Regions from separate parts of the Mesorhizobium sp. M0062 genome, predicted to be linked through region 2. Evidence: predicted binding sites of a transcription regulator. Region 2 holds the regulator's gene; each other region holds the start of a gene.
The links. The regulator LexA, encoded in region 2, represses DNA repair genes until DNA is damaged. The targets are predictions, from matches to a motif close to TGTTCNNNNTGTGTTCNG.
Positions count from the first base shown of each region.

Region 1 (7,255 bases), on a different contig from region 2:
GGTGACCGCGGCCGGCTGTGGCGTACTGCCGCTGGCCATTGCCACTGCACGATTGGCTTCGGACGATTTCACTTCCTCGGTGTTGTTGAGGAAATAGTCGACATTGCTGGCCGGCTGCGTGCCGTCGGTCGGCTCGAGCAGCTTCTTCGACGGATCGACCGGCTTGACCAGATAGGGGGTGACGATGATCACCAGATCGGTCTCGCGCCGCTGATAGGATTTGGAGGAGAACAGCGAGCCGAGCACCGGCAGCTTGCCGAGGCCGGGTAGACGCGATGTGGTAATGTCGTTCTGTGACTGCAGCAGGCCGGCGATCATGAAGCTCTGGCCATTCTTCAGGTCGACGGATGTTTTGGCGCGGCGCACGATAAAGCCCGGGACCGAGATATTGCCGATATTGTAGGAGGCCGAAGCGTCGATCGAGGACACTTCCGGCGCGATGTCGAGGCTCACCAGCCCGTCCTTGAGAACCGTCGGCGTGAAGTCGAGGCTGACGCCGTATTTCTTGTAGCTGACGGAAATCTTGCCATTGTCCTCGGAGACCGGGATCGGGAACTCGCCGCCGGCGAGGAAGCTTGCCGTCTGGCCCGAGCGGGCGATCAGGTTCGGCTCGGCCAGCCGCCTGGCGAGACCACGTTCCTCCAGCGCCTTGATGGCGACGTCGATCGACAGGCCGTTGGACAGCAGCCGGCCGATGATCTCGCCATTGCCGGCTCCCGGCACCGTGCCAGGATCGAGGGTGACGTCGCGCCCGCCAATGCCGTAAGCGAAATTGGCGCTGTATTTGGCGCCGAGATCCTGTCCGGCCTGGCGATTGATCTCGACGAAGCGGACGTTGAGCTGAACCTGCTGCGAGGACGAGATGTTGACCGAATTGATCACTTCTTCATTGCCGGAGAAGCGGCTGGCGATCTTGCTTGCCTTCTCGGCGGCGACCGCGTCATCGGCCTCGCCCGACAGCACGACGCGGCCATTGGCCGAGCCGACCTTGATCTTGGCGTCCGGCACGCTGGCGCGAATGGTGCTGGCCAGCTGGTCGGTGTCCAGCGTCACCTCGATGTCGACGGTGCCGACCAACTGCTTGTTCTCGTCGAACAGCGCGATGCCGGTGGTGCCGAGATTGTTGCCCAGCACATAGAAGGATTTGTCGGTCAGCGGATTGACGTTGGCGATCTCCGGATCGCCGATGACGATCTGGTAGAAGGCGGCATTGGTCATGACCGTCTTCGGCTTGCCCTTGGCTACCTTGATCGACGCATTCGTTGTGGACGAGACATGGACGATATCGTTGTCGGCCTTGGCTGGCGCACTGAGGCCGAGCATTGCGGCCGCGGCCAGGCAAGCCCCCACCGCAAGCGCCCGCATTGGGCGCAGCCCTTTCGTAGTTCGAAATGCATGAAGTCCCGACATCTGTCCCGTCCCTCGCCCGGTCCCCACCGGCAGTTATTGCTGGTCCCGCGCAGGAACCTGGTATTCTTCGACCTGCGTGCCGCGCGTCACGATGATCGTCTTGAATTTCGGCTTCTCAGGCTCCTTGGTCGCGGCAGTGAACAGCGCGCCGGCAGCGGCCTGGACGCCGGAGGCGACCGATCCGCCGAAGGACGAGATGGTGGTGACGCCGTCCTTGGCGGCCCCTCCGTCTGCGGCCGAGCGGAGCGACAGCGACAAGGTGCCGACGGTGCGGGCAAGCGCCACTTTCTGCGCGCCTTCGGTCGTCACCTCGATGGTGACGGAATTGGCGATCTGCGGTGCGGTCTGGCGCTCGTCGGCGCCCTGCCCCACGGTCAGCACCTTGGCGTCGGAGACGACAATCTCGGAGGTAACGGTCGATCCGGCAGCGCCCTGTGCGTTCTTGGCCACTTCCTGGATTTCGCCCGCATCGCGTGTCAGCACCACGTCGACCCGGTCGCCCGGCATGACGAAGCCGCCGACACCGGCGATCTCGTCGGTGCGGATTGTCACCGCCCGCATGCCGGGCGTCATCATGTTTGATAGCGTCGCGCGGCCGTTCGGCCCCGACAATTTGCTGATCAGCACCGGCTCGTTGACCTCGATCGGCGACAATACCACGCGGCTGCCTTCGGCGAGCAATGCATTGACTGTGGTGAACGCGCCCTGCGGCACCGAATCCTCGGACCATGGGATTTCGCTGAGCTGCGCCCGGTCAAGCTCCATGCCGTAACGCAGCGGCGCGTTGGCCACCACTATGGTCTTGAAGACGACCTTGGGGACGGCGGGCGCCGGGATCGACGCCGTTTTCTCTTCGGCATCGGCCTTGGCCTGGCTTTTCACCCAGAAATCCGCGGCAAAGATTGAAATCGCGCCGAAGACGGCAGCGATGCCAATCATCGTTATGGCCTTGCCCCTCACAACCAACCCCTGACATTCGTGGTCTTTTGTTTTGTTGAGGCGACGCTAGGCCGCTTTGTTAAAGATTCAGGAATCGCGGCCGCTCTCGCTGGACCTATTTCCGCCGGCTTGGTTATCGAAAGGTTTTAGGATAAGAAGGGTTTAATCCCCGAACGTAACAGGAACTTCCGTCGCTTGGCGCCGAAAAGCGTGGCAGTATCGACGGGTGATTCGCGGCACCGGATTCTATGGCAGGCATGGACGACAACAACGATCTTTTCGGCAATCTGGAAAAGCAGCCCCAATCGGCTCGGACACCGGCGCGGCCGGCCGACCCGCTGCTGCAGGCCACGAAACGTTCCGTTGCGACCAAGGACGGCAGCGAGGGCTATAGTGCCGCCGACATCGAGGTGCTGGAGGGGCTGGAGCCGGTGCGGCGCCGTCCGGGCATGTATATTGGCGGCACCGACGACAAGGCGATGCACCATCTGTTTGCCGAGGTCATCGATAATTCGATGGACGAGGCGGTCGCCGGCCATGCCACCTTCATCGATGTCGAGCTGTCGGCCGACGGGTTTCTGACCGTCACCGACAATGGCCGCGGCATTCCGGTCGATCCGCATCCGAAATTCAAGAAACCGGCGCTCGAAGTCATCATGACGACGCTGCATTCGGGCGGCAAGTTCGATAGCAAGGTCTATGAGACCTCCGGCGGTCTGCACGGTGTCGGCGTCTCGGTCGTCAATGCGCTGTCGGACCATCTCGAAGTCGAGGTCGCGCGCGGTCGCCAGCTTTACCGCCAAAGGTTCTCGCGCGGCGTTCCGGTGAGCGGGCTGGAGCAGCTCGGCGAAGTGCACAACCGGCGCGGCACCAAAATCCGCTTCCATCCCGACGAGCAGATTTTCGGCAAGGGCGCCGCCTTCGAGCCGGCGCGGCTCTATCGCATGACCCGCTCGAAAGCCTATCTGTTCGGCGGCGTCGAGATCCGCTGGAGCTGCGACCCATCGCTGATCAAGGAAAAGGACCAGACGCCGGCCAAGGCGGAGTTCCATTTCCCCGGCGGCTTGAAGGACTATCTCAAGGCATCGCTCGGCGATGATTTCCAGGTGACCCGCGAAATCTTCGCCGGCAAGAGCGAGAAGCAGGGCGGCCACGGTTCGCTGGAATGGGCGGTGACCTGGTTCGGCGGTGACGGCTTCGTCAACTCCTACTGCAACACCATCCCGACCGGCGAAGGCGGCACGCATGAGGCCGGCTTTCGCAATGTGCTGACGCGCGGGCTTCGGGCCTATGCCGACCTGGTCGGCAACAAGCGCGCCTCGATCGTCACCTCCGAAGACGTGATGATCTCGGCGGCAGGCATGCTGTCGGTGTTTATTCGCGAGCCGGAATTCGTCGGCCAGACCAAGGACAGGCTGGCAACGATCGAAGCCATTCGCATTGTCGAGACCGCCATCCGCGATCCCTTCGACCACTGGCTGGCCGACAATCCGCAGGAAGCCTCCAAGCTGCTGGAATGGGTGATTGCGCGCGCCGACGAGCGGGTGCGCCGGCGCCAGGAAAAGGAAGTGTCGCGCAAGAGCGCGGTGCGCAAGCTGCGCCTTCCCGGCAAGCTCGCCGACTGCACGCAGAATGCCGCCGCGGGCGCCGAACTGTTCATCGTCGAAGGCGACTCGGCCGGCGGCTCGGCCAAGCAGGCGCGCGACCGCGCCAGCCAGGCGGTGCTGCCGCTGCGCGGAAAAATCCTCAACGTCGCCAGCGCCGGCAACGACAAGCTAGCCGCCAACCAGCAGATTTCGGACCTGATTCAGGCGCTCGGCTGCGGCACGCGCTCGAAATACCGCGACGAGGATTTGCGCTACGACCGCGTGATCATCATGACCGACGCCGACGTCGACGGCGCTCACATAGCCTCGCTGCTGATCACCTTCTTCTACCAGGAAATGCCGAATCTGGTGAATGGCGGCCATCTCTATCTGGCGGTGCCGCCGCTCTATTCGATCCGGCAAGGCGGCAAGGTTGCCTATGCCAGGGACGATGCGCACAAGGACGAGCTGTTGCGCACCGAATTCACCGGCCGCGCCAAGGTCGAGATCGGCCGCTTCAAGGGCCTGGGCGAGATGATGGCCGCGCAGCTCAAGGAAACCACCATGGACCCGAGGAAGCGCACGCTGCTCAGGGTCGATGTCATCGACGCCGTGGCCGCGACCAAGGATGCTGTCGACGCGCTGATGGGCACCAAGCCGGAAGCCCGCTTCCGCTTCATCCAGGAACGCGCCGAATTCGCCGCGACGGAAGTGCTGGATATCTGAGCGCTGGCCAACTCTTCGTTTTGACGCAGTTCCGGGCGGAAAACCGTTTCACACTTTTCCTGGAACTGCTCTAGCCTGCGCTTCCGATACGGAGACCAGCTTATGATCTGGGCGCGGCTGAAGAGCTACTTCGAAACCAGTTTGGCGGGCCTGACGCAGCCGACGCGCTCGGATTGGATTTTCGCCCTGCGCACGGTTTCGGCCGGTCTGATCGCGCTTCTCGCTGCTTACGCGCTAAAACTCGACCACCCGCAATGGGCGATGATGACGGTCTTCATCGTCGCCCAGCCGGTCGCCGGCATGGTGCTGGCGAAAGGTTTTTACCGGCTGCTCGGCACGCTGGCCGGTGGACTTGCGGCGATCGGCATCACCTCGGTTTTCGGCACCAATCCCTGGCTGCTGGTCACGGCGCTGTCCGTCTGGATTGGGCTGTGCACGCTGGTTTCGTCGCTGCTGCGCAATCCGGAAGCCTATGGCGCCGCACTTGCCGGCTATACCGCGATGATCATTGGGCTGCCGGCTTTCGGCCAGCCGCATGTGATCGTCGATCTCGCTGTCGCGCGCTGCGCCGAGATCGTGCTCGGCATCGTCTGCGCCGGCCTGACCAGCCGGCTGATCCTGCCCAAGCTGGCCGCTGACGCCATCATCTCCAGGCTGAAGCGCAGCATCCTCGACCTTGCAACCTATGCGGGCGGCGCTTTTTCCGGCGGCGACCCGGCGAGACTGGCCGGCCTGCACGGCAAGCTGATCACGGACGCCCAGATGCTGGCCGAGATGCGCACCTATGCCCGGCTCGAAGCCCCGAGCTTCGCCACCCGCGCCCATCCGGTCCGCCTCACCATCGGTCAGCTTCTGTCGGCGCTGTCGGCGGCACGCGCGCTGCATTCTCACGCCGCGCCGAAAAACGCAGCGCTCATTCCGGTGCGCTCCGAACTGCAGTCGCTGGTCAGCGAACTGGCAGCCACGCCCGAGGCGCTGGAGGACACGTCGCCCTGGGTGACGCGGCTCGACGCGATTGCCGGCAAGGCCCGGCAAATGCCCGACGCCTCGACCGATCAGGGCGACGACAGGGTCGGCACCATAACCCGCCTCACCATCGCCGCCGATTTCGCCGAAGCCTTCAAGCAGGTGCTGCGCGGCCTCGACGCCCTGCGCGCACCGGTGACGGGCCCCAGCCGGAGCAACAGGCAGCCGCCTGCGCTGGTGGTGCACCGCGATTATCCCGGGGCTTCGCGCAATGCCATACGCGCCGGCCTTGCCACGTTGGCGGTCGCCGCCTTCTGGCTGACGACGAAATGGTCCGACGCGGCCGGCACCGTCATCCTCGTTGCCGTCGTCTCCAGTCTTTTCGCCGCGCGGCCTGACCCGGTGCGGGTGTCCTGGGGCTTCTTCAAGGGAACGCTGCTGGCTTTGCCCTTTGCCTTCCTTGTCGGCCAGGTCGCGCTGCCTGCTTTGCCCGGCTTCGGCTGGTTCACGCTGTTTGTCGTGCCGATCCTGGTACCGACGGCGCTGGGCATGGCCAATCCGCGCACCGTCGGCGTGGCGACGGCCTTTGCCATCAATTTCCTCGCCTTCCTCAGCCCGCATCAGGCGATGACCTATGCCCCAGGCCCGTTTTTCGCCGGCTCGGCGTCGGTGCTGGTCGGCATCCTGCTGGCGATCGGCGTCTTCATCGTGGTGCTGCCGGTGGATCCATGGCGCGCGGCCAACCGCATCGTGCGGGCCATGCGCGAGGATCTGGCGCGGCTGTGCCTGCATGAGCGGGTGCCGCGGCGTTCGGCCTTCGAGAGCCTGGCCTATGACCGCATCAACCAGCTGATGCCGCTCTTGCAGAATGCCGGCAGGAAAGGCGATGCGATTCTGGGCGGCGGGGTCGCCGCCGTTACCGTCGGCCTTGAAATCCTGCGTCTGCGCGCCGCGCAGCAGAGCCCGTCCACTCCTACCGACACCGCGCTCTCGATCGCCAATTTCCTGCGCGGCCTCGCGCGTGAACTGCTCTTTCGCGCAACCGGCGATCCACAGACAGCAACTGTCACTGTGGCCCGGCAATATGCAGCCAGCCTTTCAGAGCGCAGCGGCGGTGCGGATATGCTGCAGATCGCAGCCTCGCTGCGCATCATCGCCGCCGCGATCGAGGATTTCCCGGATTTCTTCACCAGGGGCCGTGGCTAGGGCGTCAGGCCGCGGCTATCGCCAGCGCATGCCCGCGCGCGTTTTCGCGTAGCGCATCGAGATGGATCGACTTGACCAGGCCGGCGAGATCGCCTTCGGCGGCCTGACCACCCAATTCCTTCAGCATCAGCCAGCTGACTTCCTGCACGCCGGCGACACGCTTGCCATTGGCGACCTCGCGCCAGATCTTGAGTGCCCGCAGAATGATGCCATGGGTGGGCGCGGCAAGGCCGGCGCTGCGAAACAGCGCCTGCAGCGCAACGTCCTGGCCGCCGGCAAGCAGCGCCCGCACCCGCTGCTCCGACTGCTGGCTGAGCGCAACCAGGGTCGAGCCGAAAAAGTCGACCTTGCCATGGGCAATGGCGCGGATGATGAAACTTGCGGTCAGGTCGCCGCGCAGGCGCAGATGTTCGATAAGTGCC
Region 1 is NZ_JAMYUO010000007.1:166,600-173,854, forward strand. It holds gene NKJ64_RS11530 (type II and III secretion system protein family protein) at 1-1,365, opposite strand, end outside; gene cpaB (Flp pilus assembly protein CpaB) at 1,444-2,349, opposite strand; gene parE (DNA topoisomerase IV subunit B) at 2,607-4,661, shown strand; gene NKJ64_RS11545 (FUSC family protein) at 4,764-6,833, shown strand; gene NKJ64_RS11550 (DUF2336 domain-containing protein) at 6,838-7,255, opposite strand, start outside.
Region 1: the regulator LexA is predicted to act here: its motif matches at 2,519-2,536, upstream of parE (DNA topoisomerase IV subunit B).

Region 2 (7,255 bases):
TCTAGAGCATTTCACCGTTTAACGTAAACGGCGAAATGCTCTAGCTCTTTGATTTGACGCAATTGCGGACGGAAAACCGCTTCACACTTTTCCTGAAATTGCTCTAGTTCCTCAGGTGACCGCGGTCTTCACCGCGAAGCGGGCGTCCTGCCAGGCGCCGGTGCGCAGAATATCCTCCAGGACTTCGACCGCCTGCCAGACATCGCCATATCCGACATAGAGCGGCGTGAAGCCGAAACGGATGGTCGACGGCGCCCGGAAATCGCCGATCACGCCGCGCTCGATCAGCGCGCGCATCACCTGATAGCCATGCGGATGGAGGAACGACACCTGGCTGCCGCGCTGGCTGCCGTCGCGAGGACTTTCCAGTTCAAGCCCGTAGGCGCCGCATCTGGCTTCGACGAGCTGGATAAACAGGTCGGTCAGCGCGATGCTTTTTCTGCGCACCGCCGCCATATCGACGTCGTTCCAGATATCGAGCGCGCCCTTGAGCGCCCGCATCGACAGCACCGGCTGCGTTCCGCACAGGAAGCGGCGAATGCCGCTGCCGACGGCAAAGCCCTGCTCGAAGGCAAAGGGCCGCGCATGGCCCCACCAGCCGCTGAGCGGCTGGTGGGCATCGTCATGGTGGCGCTCGGCCGCGTAGATGAAGGCTGGCGAGCCCGGGCCGCCATTGAGGTATTTGTAGGTGCAGCCGACGGCGAAATCGGCATTGGCACGGTCAAGTTCGACCGGCAAGGCGCCGGCCGTGTGGCAGAGATCCCAGATGATCAGCGCGCCGGCGTCATGTGCCTTGCGCGTCAGCGCCGCCATGTCGCGCAACTGGCCGGATTTGTAGTTGACGTGGTTGACCAGGATGACGGCAACGCTGTCGTCGATCAGCTCCTCGATTGCGGCCGCGTCGACGCCCTCCAGCCGCAGCCGCGTTCCCGGCCGGGTCGAGGCGACGCCTTCGGCCATGTAGAGGTCGGTCGGGAAACTGTCGCCCTCGGCAACGATGACCGACCGATCCGGCCGCATGCCGAGCGCTGCGTGCAGCAGCTTGTAGATGTTGATCGAGGTTGTGTCGCAGACCACCGTCTGCCCATCAGCCGCGCCGATCAGTCGCCCGAGCTGATCTCCGAGTTCCACCGGCATGTTGAACCAGCCGGCGGTGTTCCAGGCGCGAATGAGATCGTGCGCCCATTCCTGCGTGGCGGCCTGCTGCAGTTCGCTGAAGACGACCGCTGACGCGGCGCCCAGGGAATTGCCGTCGAGATAAATCACGCCTTGCGGCAAGACAAAGCGTTCGCGCATCGAGCGCAGCGGATCGGCGGCATCCATTGCTTCGATTGTAGCGAGATCGGGTGTCGTGCTCATGATCCGGCGCCCCTCCATGGACAAACGCGCGCGGCGGAGCCTGCCGCCCAAACATGCCGGCGATCTTGAGTGGTCGCCCTTGAACTGTCAAACATTATATATAATTCACCCATTGAAAGGCTTTGATATATAATGATCCGCCGAGCGTTTATGTCTGATGGATCACGATGCTGGATGACGAGCAGACCTCGAAGACGGAAGCGGCCTATCGCCTGCTCAGGCGCGATATTCTTGCGACCCGGCTGGCGCCTGCCGCGCCGTTGAAGCTGAGCACGCTGCGCAACACCTACGGCATCGGCTGGACGCCGTTGCGCGAGGCGCTGTCGCGGCTGGAGGCGGAACGGCTTGTGACCGCCATCAGCAACCGCGGGTTTGCGGTCGCTCCCGTCTCTCGGGCGGAGCTCGAGGATTTGGCGCGTGCGCGGCTGGTGGTCGAACTGCCCCTGCTGGTGGAATCGATCGAGGAGGGCGACCGTGAGTGGGAAGACGCGGTCGTTGCCGCCCACTATCGTCTCTCACGGTGCGGGTCTGTTCTCGACGATCCATCGGATGATGCGGTCGACGCGTGGTACGAAAAACACGATGCCTTCCATGCGGCGCTGCTCAGTGCCGCGACATCCAGCTGGCTGCTGCGCTTCAATGCGACGATTTCCGACCAATTGCATCGCCATCACCGCTTTCTGGGTCTGGCCCCGACGCTGCGCGCCGCCGCCGGCCGCACGGATGGCCACCGGAAGGCCGTGGCGGCCCTGCGCGACGCCGTGGCGATCGAACACCATACCGCCCTGATGGAAGCGGCCCTCGATCGCGACGTCGAACGTGCGAAAACTCTGATGACCGCTCACATCGGCTACACGCTGCAGGTCTATGCCCAGAGTGAACCCGGCGCGGATGCTGCGCAGCCCCGTCCGAAAAGGAAGCGGCGATCGTAGCCGACGACGCAGGGCACTTTGTCTTCGTTTCACCCCGTTGCCGGCCAACGACTACGAGCGGCGCTCGCAGCGCCGAACGTTACGCTGAACAAAACGTCAACACATTCATTAAACTTTAAAAGGTTGCGGAACACAACTGGAACAGATAGTGTTTGTTCTGGGTTTGTTTTTTCTGATTCTGGTTTCAGAACCCTTGGGGGCCGCGATGCTGACGCGCAAACAACATGAGCTTCTGATGTTCATCCATGAACGCCTGAAGGAGAGCGGAATCCCGCCGTCCTTCGACGAGATGAAGGAAGCGCTCGACCTCGCCTCCAAGTCCGGCATCCACCGCCTGATCACGGCGCTTGAGGAGCGCGGTTTCATTCGCCGGCTGCCGAACCGGGCGCGCGCGCTGGAAGTGCTGCGGCTGCCCGACTCGATCGCACCAGGCCTCAATGCGGCGAGGAAGTTTTCGCCGAGCGTCATTCAGGGCAGTCTTGGTCAAACCGGCCAAGGGCAAGGCGGCCAAGGACAAGGCGCGTTGGGCCAAGGCGGTCTCGGCCGCCAGATCAAGCCGGGCTCGCCGTCGCGTTCGATGTCGGCCGGCAATGACGATGCCGTTTCCGCGATTTCAATCCCGGTTATGGGACGCATCGCCGCCGGCGTGCCGATCGACGCCATCCAGCATCAGACCCATTCGATCTCGGTGCCGCCCGATATGATCATGGGCGGCGAACACTACGCGCTCGAGGTCAAGGGCGATTCGATGATCGAGGCCGGCATTTTCGATGGCGACACGGTCATCATCCGCAATGCCGACACAGCCAGCCCCGGCGAGATCGTGGTGGCGTTGGTCGACGATGAGGAAGCGACCCTGAAACGCTTCCGCCGCAAGGGCGCCTCGATCGCCCTGGAAGCCGCCAACCCGGCCTACGAGACCCGCATTTTTGGACCGGACAGGGTGAAGGTGCAGGGCAAGCTTGTCGGATTGATCCGGCGCTACTGAGCCGGCTTGGGTTTGTACTTTTCACGCTGGTTGTAAGGCGGCAGGCCGCGCGCTTCGCGGGAGAAGCGGCGTTGCTCGTGCCAGGGGCGATACGGCTTGTCGACGGCGAAGCGGATGGTTGGCGCTGCAGCTGCCGATTGCGGATCGAAGAAGACGGCGGCGCTGCCGTCGCGGGCCAGCTGTTTCTTCGTCACGACCAGCACCAGCGGGTCGCGGCACGGATTGTAGGCGGTGGCGTCATCGATGACGATCAGGCTCGCGAAGGCACAGGCCGGCCGCGCCGTCTTGCGGTCTTTCGCAAGCGCTACAATGGCTCCGGAAGGGTGCCGGGCGATACAGAGATCGCCGGTGCAATAGAAGGGCGAGCCGGGCGGCAGATCGAGCGGATCGAGATCGAACCGCGTATCTGTTGCCTCGAAAATCTCAGGTGGGATAATGGTTTTGGCCCGCAGCGCCCGTTTCCAATTGTCCGTGGTGAATTCGTTGGAGCGTTCGCGGTTGAGGGCGAGTTCGCCGCCACCGATCGGCATGGCCACCAGATGCGCATCCTCGGATATGAGCACGTCGGGCGTAAGCACCTGCGGCACCGTCAACAGGCCGGCCAGCGCGCAAGGCACGGCCGCCAACCTGAGCCAGGTGGTGGCCATGGTGGCGATGACGAGGGCGACCGCCACCAACAGCACCGAGCGGATGGAGATCAGCCCGACGGCGTCGACCGGCGAGCGCTCGGAAATCCAGGCCGATATAGCGATCATCGCCATCAGACCCTTGCCCATCACATAGAGGAACGGCCCGTCGGCGCCGAACGGCATCGCCAGTGCGCTGAGCACGGCAAAAGGCATGACGATCAACGAAACAATCGGCATCACGGCCAGATTGGCGATCAGGCTGAGCGGCGACACACGCTGAAAATGCCAGATGGCGAACAGCAAGGTTGCACTGCCGGCGATGATCGAGGTCATGGCGAGGCCGCCCATGGCCAGCGCGAATTTTCGCGACAGGAAGCCGACGAAGGAGCGCTTTGCCGGCGGCGTTCTCACCTTGTCGGCGCGGTAATCGGCCCCGCCGGCATAGGCGCCGACAAGGGCGGCGGTGGCAGCAAACGACATCTGGAAGCTGGGACCGACCACCTCGTGCGGCGACACCAGGATGACGGCAATGGCGGAGATCGCCAGATTGCGCATGGTGAGTGCGGCGCGATCAAACAGCACGGCGACAAGCATGACCGCCAGCATGATGAAGCTGCGCTCGGCGGCAACCACGACGCCTGAAATGACGAGATAGGCGGCGATGGAGACGAGTGCTGCCACTGCTGCATATTTCTTGACTGGGCGGCGCGAAGAGAAATCGGGAAACAGCGCAAAGGCGCCACGCAGCAACGCCATGATGGTGCCGGCAACCAGCGCCATGTGCAGGCCGGAGATGGAGATGATGTGGTAGATGCCGGTGCGCCGCATCGCTTCGTTGACCTCGTCCGGGATGCCGGCGCGCACCCCGACAATCAACGCCGCGGCAATCTCGCCTTCGGCGCCGCCGATTTTGCCCCTGATATGGTCGGCAATGTTTTCGCGCGCGTTCTCGATTGCCGAGGAGAGCCGCGCGGTCAGCGGCGGCGGTCCCTGCGTAGCAATGGTTTTCGGATTGCCGAGAAAGAAGCCGCTGCCGCCGATACCGGTGAAATAGCTGTCGAAGGAGAAATCGTAGCTCTCCGGCCGCACCGGACCGGTCGGCGGCAACAGCCTGGCATAGCCGGTGATCAGGGAGCCGGCGGTCATATCGGCGGGAACGGTCCGCGCCGAGAGCCTGACCCGCTCCGGGGCGTAGCGCAGCTCGGGGTAAGCGGTCGAAACCACATCGAGCGTCAGCCTGATGCGGCCGCTTTCCATCTGTTCGAGACTGACGACGCGGCCGGTCAGCCGTGTCTGAATCTCGGAGCCGAGCATCTGCGTTCCGGCGCGCCAAGTCTCGACTTTGGCGGCGACGACGCCGAGCGCGCACAGCATCGCGGCCATGCAGAACAGATGCGTCCTCGGCCGCGATCGCGTGGCGAGGGCGCAACATGTCGCCAGCACCACAATGGCGATTGGCTGCGCAAAGCCGGGCTCGCCGGCCAGCGAGAAATAAATGATGACGCCGGCCGCCAGGAAAACCGGCACCAGCAGGAAGGCGACGCCCCGGTCGAGCTCCGTGTTGGCGGCCACGGCAAGGCTGCGGCGGAGCGCGGGCCATGACGGACGGCGAAGCCGTCTGCGCAGACGGGCGATAGATCCGGGCGCTGTGACTTGCGCCGGCAACGCGCCACCGGGCAGCGCAGGCGCGACGCCGGGATGCGGCTCAGGCAGCGCGAGGGGCAGCGGCTCGGCATAGGGACTATCGGCAAACAGCGAGCGTTCGCTGACGCTTGCCTCGGCGCCTTCGCCTTCCTTCGTGCCCCGGCCACGTCCAGCCATCGGGTCTGCCCCTTGCGCCCCAGACCCCTATGCTACATGAACGCGCAAAGCGCGAAAGTCCGCGTGATCACGTCCACCGCGCCGGAATCGACCATCACCTGGCAAGGACGCTCAATCCTCAATCATATCCTGGCCCTCCGCCCTCAGGCGAGCAAGCCCATCGTGCATTGCCTTCAATTGTTCCGGTGTATGACCCTGCCATTCACCGAGTTCACCCAGGATGAGCAACGGATCACGGGAGCGGTAGGATTTCGTCGGATTACCGGGAAATTTTTTGTCGGTCAGGTTAGGGTCATCCATAAAAAACCCCGTCGGCTTTACGATGTAAATCCTTTGACGACCGTCACCCGTTGCAAGCTCTGCTCCCCAGATGGCGGCTTCCAGTGTCTGGGTGAAATAGATCCATGACAGTGGTTTACCTCTGAAATTGGAAGGGTGGCCGACGCTCAGCAGATCCCCGGGTTTCAAATCCGCCCGGGTACCATGGTAGAACGGATCACCCTCCGTATGGTCGGCGTTTTCGGTCATCGGTAGTCCTTCTTTCAATCATGCCTCCTTCGTGGCGAGACCGGCCTGCACACAGTTGCGGTGTTCACGATAATGATTGCAGAAAGGTCTATATGCGTGACCAAGCCAACGCTGTCACGGCGGCGTTGTAGTCGGGCAGTGCCGCATCCGTGAAGAAATGTCCGCTCGTCAGAGGGGGCTACCACCGTCGCAGCGATGTTCCAGGCACTGTGACGGACGCTGCAGCCGAATGAAACCCAGACATTGACGCTGCTGTCAAACGAGGTTGCGCGGAGGGTGCGAACAGATTTTGTGCTACAAGGCTCCAGCGCCAGTTGACGCAACCGATAATTGCCGACGTGCCCCGGCCACGTCCAGCCATCGGGTCTGCCCCTTGCGCCCCAGACCCCCTATGCTACATGAACGCGCAAAGCGCGAAAGTCCGCGCGATCACGCTCCGCTTTCCAAGGTTCCGAGAGTTCCATGTCCGACACGGTCGTCACCCGTTTTGCCCCCTCGCCCACCGGCTATCTGCATATCGGCGGCGCGCGCACGGCGCTGTTCAACTGGCTGTACGCCAAGCACACCGGCGGCACGATGGTGCTGCGCATCGAGGACACCGACCGCGAACGCTTCAACGAGGCGGCGACACAGGCCATTCTGGATGGGCTGACCTGGCTCGGCCTTTCCTGGGACGGTGAGGCCATATCGCAGTTCGAGCGCGCGCCGCGCCACCGTGAGGTGGCCGAGGAGCTGGTGCGCCTGGGCAAGGCCTATTACAGCTACGAGACGCCTGCCGAGCTCGAGGCGATGCGCGAGGCCGCACGCGCCAAGGATCTGCCGCCGCGCTACAACGGCCAGTGGCGCGATCGTGCCCCCTCGGAGGCGCCTCCCGGCGTCAAGGGCGCCATCCGCATCAAGGCGCCGACCGAGGGCGAAACCGTGGTGCACGACCGTGTGCAGGGCGAGGTGCGCTTCCCCAACAAGGACCTCGACGATTTCATCATTCTGCGCTCGGA
Region 2 is NZ_JAMYUO010000006.1:250,069-257,323, forward strand. It holds gene kynA (tryptophan 2,3-dioxygenase) at 1-5, shown strand, start outside; gene kynU (kynureninase) at 112-1,359, opposite strand; gene NKJ64_RS10590 (GntR family transcriptional regulator) at 1,527-2,291, shown strand; gene lexA (transcriptional repressor LexA) at 2,497-3,279, shown strand; gene NKJ64_RS10600 (ComEC/Rec2 family competence protein) at 3,273-5,729, opposite strand; gene arr (NAD(+)--rifampin ADP-ribosyltransferase) at 5,841-6,257, opposite strand; gene gltX (glutamate--tRNA ligase) at 6,720-7,255, shown strand, end outside.

Region 3 (7,255 bases), on a different contig from region 2:
CGCTGGAGCCGATCTTCGAGAAGCGCATGGATGGCTTTTCCGAAGTGTTCCACCGCATTTCCTACGACAAGATCGGCACCTCGACAGTGCAGAGCCGGGCGACGGGCGGCGTCGTCAACGCCACCTTCGTCTTTGTGCTGCCGGGCTCGCCCGGCGCCTGCAAGGACGCCTGGGACGGCATCCTGAAACCGCAGCTCGACTACCGCCACATGCCCTGCAACTTCGTCGAGATCATGCCGCGCCTGGACGAGCAGTTGCGGCGCGGCAAGGCCGCCTCGTAAACCAAGGCAAAGCCGGCCAAGTGCTGCCTTTGTCAGGCAGAATGGCGGCTGCGCCTTCGAGAGGTCATTTCCTCCGGGTCGTCGGGCGGATAGTCTGTCGCCAAGTCAAGACGGAAGAGATCCAATGAGCGCGCACCGCGGCGGCTGCCATTGCGGCAACATCCACCTGACCTTCGAAACCGGAATTGAGCCGTCCGAGATGGAGATCCGCGCCTGCCAGTGCGCGTTCTGTGTCCGGCATGGTTCGCGCGCCGCCGCCGATCCGCAGGGGCGATTGATCGTCGCGGTCGAGGACGAGGCCCGGCTGCACCGATACCGGTTCGGATTGCGCACCGCCGATTATCTCATCTGCCGGGACTGCGGCGTCTATGTCGCTGCTGTGACCACCGACGGCGAACCGAGAGCGATCGTCATCGTCAATGCGCTGGATGACCGGCCGCGGTTCAACCGCGAGCCGGTCCCAATGGACTATGATGCCGAGAACAAAGAGGGTCGCATTGCCCGGCGGCAAGCGCGCTGGATGCCGGTCGAGATCCGCTCCGGCCTCAGCGGATGACCGGTTCGCCGTGGAAGCGGCGGCGCGAGGGCGGCGAGACGCCGAAGCCGACCTCCATCATCAGCCGTGGCGTGGTGGACGGCACGGTGCCCATGTGGAAGCCGAACGGGTCCTCGACGAAGCCGAGGCCGGCCTCGCCGGTCAGCGTGACCGGGCTGTCGTCGCCATAGACCTTGAGCACGTCTTGCGCCGGATGGCCGACCAGCAGCGTCAACTGGTGCTTGAGGCTGCGCCTGTTGTGGCTGCCTTTGACATAGACATGCGGGCCGGTGCCGGCATCGCAGGGCTTGAGATAGAAGAAGAATTTCAGCATCCGCCAGTCGTCGAGATCGAAATGATATTTGCCGAGCGAGGCAAGGTTCTTGTCGGCGTCGGAAGCCTCGCCGGTCGGAAAGCTCCACCAGACACGCGTGGTGATCAGCTTTGCCTGCCCGCCCAGATAGTGCTGGGCGATGTCGAGCAGCAGCGGGTCGTTCTGGATGGCGAGTGCCGCCTTGCAGCCGAGGATGCGCTCGAAATAGTGTCCGCTGAGCAAAGAGCGGCCGAACCGCTTCTCGGCTTCTGCGTGTTCTCCGGGCATGAATTCGAGCCGGCGGTCGAAATTGCCGAAGCACGGCGTGCTCTGAGCAAAGCTGGCGATCTCTTCGTGGATTGCCTGCGGAAGGACCAGTCCGGAGAACAGGCCATCGGCGCGCAGCGCCGCGACGATCGACTTGAGGTCGACGCCCCTGAACATCGTCGCTCCGGCACTCTGCGCGGGGCGCGCGGCTTTGGCGCCAAGCCAGTGCAGTTTGCGCGCCGGCATGGTGCGGGCAAGCACGAACATCGGCAGCCATGCGGGATTTTCGCGCAGGTCGGACAGATAGGTCGGGATACGCACCGCGATGCGGCGGAGCAGGCTGCCGTTGCGGGCAATGGCCTCTAGACTGGGGGCGCCGGATTTGTCAGGGGACGAAAGGTTCATCGGGGTCCTCAGATATGAACGGCAGCAACGACGACGCGGCGCTTGCTTACCGCTCCGGCACTACCCAAACCCGATATCCCGCATCAACGGAATGCTAATCCCGCGTCAGCTTTTGTGCAATGCACAATAGGTTTTTGCGGCGAAAAAGCCGGACGGCGCAGCGGACAGTGTCAATTCCGGGGGGACGCCGACGCTGCCCCTCATCCGCCCTTCGGGCACCCTTCTCCCTGGGAACGGGGAGAAGGGAGAAACATCACTTCTTCGGCGCCAGCCAGATTTCGGCGTCGAGCCGCCTGGTGGCGAGACCGCGCGCAAGGGCTTCGGCGCTGTGCGCGTTCTTCGACAGGGCAGCGGCCTGGCGCTTGCTGATGACCAGCCCTTCGGCCAGCGCCCGGTTGCCCGAAAACACCCGTGACAGGAACGGCGTGCGGCTGCCGCGCGCACGGGAAAAGCGCGCCGGCATGGTTTGCCGCGCCGTGTGAGCGACGACGTCGTCGATCCAGCCGTCGGCCAGCCTTGCGCCCGGCTCGAGAAACAGCAGCCAGTCACCCTTCGCCTGCCTGATTCCCGCGCCGATGCCGCCGGCGACGAAATGGCAGCCGGCATGATCGGCAACCCGATGCGTCTGGTCGGTCGAGCCGGTGTCGCAGACGATGACATCGCGTACCACGCCCTCGACCGCGCCGCCGATCAATGAGGCGAGCGTGCGGGCAAGGCCTTCTTCGTCATCCCGGGTTTCGATGAGAACGCTGAGCATTTTTTAGCCGAATAGCGGAAAGCCCGGCGCAGCGCCAGTTTTGCATGGTCCAACTAAAAAGTTCTTGCTTTGTTCTCATCAGCGAAATAGGATTATTTTCATGAACAGAGCGATTCGACAGCCAGCCGACAGTCCTTGGGAAAGGGCCAAAATGGAACATATCGTGCGTGCGGACATTGCTGCTTTCGGAGCAGGGCGAGCCGAGATGGCCAATGCGATGATCGAACAGAGCGGCATGCGCGTCCGTCCGGATCGCAACCGCGGCCGTTCCGCGGGCATCAACCCGTCCGGCCGGTTCGAGCCGGTCAGCCGGCATGTGTTCGACGACGGCTGGAATTCGCTGGAGGAATTGCCGCCGTTCAAGACCGAAGTGCAGGTCGAGAAGCCGCGCACCATCATCACCCGCAACGAATCGCCCGACATTTCCTTCGACCGCTCGATCAACCCCTATCGCGGCTGCGAGCATGGCTGCGTCTATTGTTTCGCCCGGCCGACGCATTCCTTCATGGGCCTGTCGCCGGGGCTGGATTTCGAAGCGAAGCTGTTTGCCAAGCCGGATGCGGCGCGGCTGCTCGACAAGGAACTGTCGAAGGATGGCTATCAGCCGCGCACCATCGCGATCGGCACCAACACCGATCCCTACCAGCCGATCGAGAAACAATACCGGATCATGCGCGAGATCCTCGAAGTGCTGGAGGCGCGCGGCCATCCGGTCGGCATCGTCACCAAATCCCATCTGGTGACGCGCGACATCGACATCTTGTCGCGCATGGCCGAACGGGGCTTGGCCAAGGTGGCGCTGTCGGTGACGACGATGGACCGCATGCTGGCGCGCACCATGGAGCCACGCGCGTCGACGCCGACCAAGCGGCTTGAGGCGATCCGGCAGCTTTCCGATGCCGGCATCCCGGCCTCTGTCATGGTGGCGCCGATCATTCCCGGCCTGACCGACCAGGAGATGGAGCGCATCCTCGATTCGGCACGCGCCGCAGGCGCCCGCGAGGCCGGCTATGTCATCCTGCGCCTGCCGCTCGAGGTGGCGCCGATCTTCAAGGACTGGCTGCTGCGCCATTATCCCGACCGCTACCGGCACGTGATGTCGCTGATCCGTTCGATGCGCGACGGCAAGGACTATGATTCGGAATGGGGCAAGCGGATGAAAGGCGCCGGCCCCTATGCCTGGCAGATCGGCCGGCGCTTCGAGATCACGGCCAAGCGGCTCGGCCTCAACGCCGAGCGGCGCACGCTCCGAACCGACCAGTTTGTCGCCGCCGCCAAGGCGACCGAGCAGCTGATGCTGCTCTGAGAGTAGCGCTTGCCCTGCCCTCGTGGCTGTCAGGCGACCCAAGAATCCCGTCCGGCCTGTCCCCCGGCCTGCAGACGGTGCCCTCCCGGTCTTGCCCCACTCGACCCTGGAGGGACTTGCGGAGAATCGGAGCCGATGCGAACCTCGCCGCAACATGGCTCGCGCACGTTCCGATTCTCCGCTTCTTTTCGAAATCGTCGAAAAGCCCGATTTCTCCTTCGAGACGAAGGCGATGGCCGAAGGCCTGTGGCCGGTGGCAGGCATGGACGAGGCCGGCCGCGGTCCGCTGGCGGGGCCGGTGGTGGCGGCGGCCGTGATCCTCGATCCCGCCAACATTCCCGACGGGCTCGACGATTCCAAACGGCTCAACCATTTGCAGCGCGAGGCGCTGTTCCTGAAAATCCTGGGGTCAGCGCTCGGCGTGTCGATGGCCTCGGTCAGCGCCGAAGGCATTGACGGCAGCAACATCCTCAAGGCCAGCCTGGAAGCCATGCGCCGCGCCCTTGCCGGCCTGCCGATCCAGGCGAAGCTGGCGCTGGCCGATGGCCGCGATGTGCCGCCGGGCCTCCTCTGCGAAGGCCGCGCGCTGATCAAGGGCGACCAGCGCTCGCAATCGATCGCCGCCGCCTCGATCGTCGCCAAGGTGATGCGCGACCGCATGATGTGCGGCTGCGGCAGCCATCACGAGCGCTACGGGTTCGAGGTCCATATGGGCTACGCCACCGTGCGGCACCGCACCGCGATCGAAGCGCATGGGCCGGTGGCAAGGCTGCACCGGGCATCATTCGCGCCGTTCAGGCTGGGTGGGGTTGAGGTGGTGGAAGAAGAAGGGTTTGTCGGGTTGGACAGCTAATCTCCCCCCTTGAGGGGGAGATGGCCGGCAGGCCAGAGGGGGGCGCGAAGGAACGCGACCTTTCAGTAAACCTGCCGATGCAAGGAATCCGTAACACGAAATAGAAAATCTGGAAACGCCGGCGGGACAGCGCCCCCCTCTGCCCTGCCGGGCATCTCCCCCACAAGGGGGAGATTGGCGGCTTCGACGCCTCGCCAAACAAAAAAGCCGCCAGGTCACCCAAGCGGCTCGATGTCAGCGAGCTAATCCCGCTCAGTTCAGCCTGGCCTTCACGTCCTGCAGCGCGGACTTGAACAGGTCGGCGCCGGCCTTGGCGTCGATCTTGCCGGCAAGCAGCGTGCGGGCCGCCTCGACAGCGATGTCGACGGCGCTGGCGCGCACTTCGGCGACGGCTTCGCGCTCGGCCTGGCCGATCTTCTGCTCGGCAAGCGCGGTGCGGCGGGTGACATAGTCTTCGGTCTTCTTGTGCGCCTCGGCGGCAAGCATGTCGGCTTCGCGCTTGGCGGCAGCGACGATGGCTGCGGCCTCCTGCTCGGCTTCCTTGCGCTTCTTCTGGTATTGGCCGAGCAGTTGCTGGGCCTCTTCGCGCAACCGGCGGGCTTCCGCAAGCTCGTCGCTGATCTTGGTCGCGCGGGCGTCGAGCGACTTGGCGATCAGGCCCGGCACCTTGATGTAAACGGCAACGCCGAGGAAAATGACGAGGGCAACCGTTGCCCAGAGCGTTGCGAGAGATGTGGCGTCCATAATGTGCTCCTCACCGGGCCACGGATTTGACCGCAGCCGAGATCTCGGCCTTGCTGGTCTTGCCGCCGACAAGCGCATCGACGATGGCTGAAGCGGTGTCCTCGGCAATCGTGCCGACTTCCTTCATGGCGTTGGCCTTGATGGAAGCAATGCTGGCCTCCGCCTCGCCGAGCTTCTTGTCGAGGGCGGCCTCGACCTTCTTGCGGGCAGCCTCGGCTTCAGCCTTGGCAGCGTCGTTGGCCTGCTGGCCGATCGCGTTGGCCTTGGCCTTGGCTTCCGCCAGTTCCTGCTCGTAAGCGGCAACGGCGGCGTCCGCCTCGCCCTTCAGCTTGGCGGCCTGGTCGAGGTCCTGCGTGATGCGATCGCTGCGGACGTCGATGATGCCGCCAAGGCGCGGCATCACCACCTTCTTCAGGAACAAATAGAACAGCCCGAACGTGATCGCCAGCCACAGAAGCTGGGACGGAAACGTCGCCGGATCGAATGGCGGGAACGTGCCGTGCGCCTCGGCAGGCACGCCGGTGCCGGAATGCGTGTCGCCTTCCGTACCGGTATGGGCGCCTTCAGCGGCGGGTGCGGACTCTTGCGCAAACGCAGATGTCACGAACATGGACTATCCCCTGATATCAGGCATGGCCGCAGGAATGCGGCCAGCCAATTCTTCCCAATGCTCGTCCGACCAATAATTGGCCGAACAGGGGCTCAGCCGAACAGGGCGAGAAGCGCGATGAGAAGCGAGAAAATGCCCAGAGCTTCGGTCACGGCGAAGCCGAAAATCAGGCGGCCGAACTGGCCATCGGCGGCCGACGGATTGCGCAGGGCGCCCGCCAGGTAGCTGCCGAAGATGTTGCCGAGGCCAATGCCCGCGCCGCCCATGCCCAGGCAAGCGATACCGGCGCCGATGTACTTTGCTGCTTCTGCGTCCATTTTAAACTCCTTTGGATCTGTAATTCGTTGCAATTCCATCCGGCGAAAGATGCCGGAAATTCTAGGTCAGTGCCCGGGATGCAGGGCGTCGTTCAGATACATGCAGGTCAGCACCGCAAAGACGTAGGCCTGCAGGAAAGCGACCAGCAATTCCAGCGCGGTCAGCGCGACTGCCATGGCCAGCGGCAACACCGAACCGGCAACGCCGACGGCGCCGAGCGCGCTCAGGCTGACGACGAAGCCCGAAAACACCTTCAGTGTGATGTGGCCGGCCAGCATGTTGGCGAACAGACGAACCGAGAGGCTGACCGGGCGCGACACGAAGGAGATCACTTCGATCAGCACCACCAGTGGCAGCAGGAACACCGGAACGCCATGCGGCACGAAGAGCTTGAGGAAACCCAGACCGTGCTTCGTGAAGCCGTAGACAACGACGGTTCCGATCACCAGGGCTGCGAGGCCGAAGGTGACGATGATGTGGCTGGTGACGGTGAAGAAGTACGGGAAAAGGCCAAGCAGGTTGGCGACCAGTACGAACATGAACAACGAGAACACGAAGGGGAAGAACTTCATGCCCTGCGTTCCGGCGGCGTCGCGCAGCATGTTGGAGACGAACTCGTAGCCCATTTCCGAAACCGACTGCAGGCGCCCGGGAACAAGGCTGCGGCTCGAGGTCGAGAGGTACAGAAACGCCGATGCGACGAGGACGGTCGCGACCATGAACAGGGACGAATTGGTGAAGGACAGGTCATAGCCTCCGATGTTGATCGGAATCAGCTTGACGATATGGAACTGGTGGATCGGATCGACCTTGTCAGCAGCCATTTACATCCCCGTCAAAGCCGCGAACGGCCTTAAGTGTCCTTG
Region 3 is NZ_JAMYUO010000003.1:19,546-26,800, forward strand. It holds gene moaB (molybdenum cofactor biosynthesis protein B) at 1-281, shown strand, start outside; gene NKJ64_RS04380 (GFA family protein) at 406-837, shown strand; gene NKJ64_RS04385 (hypothetical protein) at 827-1,801, opposite strand; gene NKJ64_RS04390 (glycosyltransferase) at 2,055-2,558, opposite strand; gene NKJ64_RS04395 (PA0069 family radical SAM protein) at 2,710-3,864, shown strand; gene rnhB (ribonuclease HII) at 4,019-4,717, shown strand; gene NKJ64_RS04405 (F0F1 ATP synthase subunit B) at 4,970-5,461, opposite strand; gene NKJ64_RS04410 (F0F1 ATP synthase subunit B) at 5,472-6,071, opposite strand; gene NKJ64_RS04415 (F0F1 ATP synthase subunit C) at 6,164-6,388, opposite strand; gene NKJ64_RS04420 (F0F1 ATP synthase subunit A) at 6,455-7,213, opposite strand.
Region 3: the regulator LexA is predicted to act here: its motif matches at 2,618-2,635, upstream of NKJ64_RS04395 (PA0069 family radical SAM protein).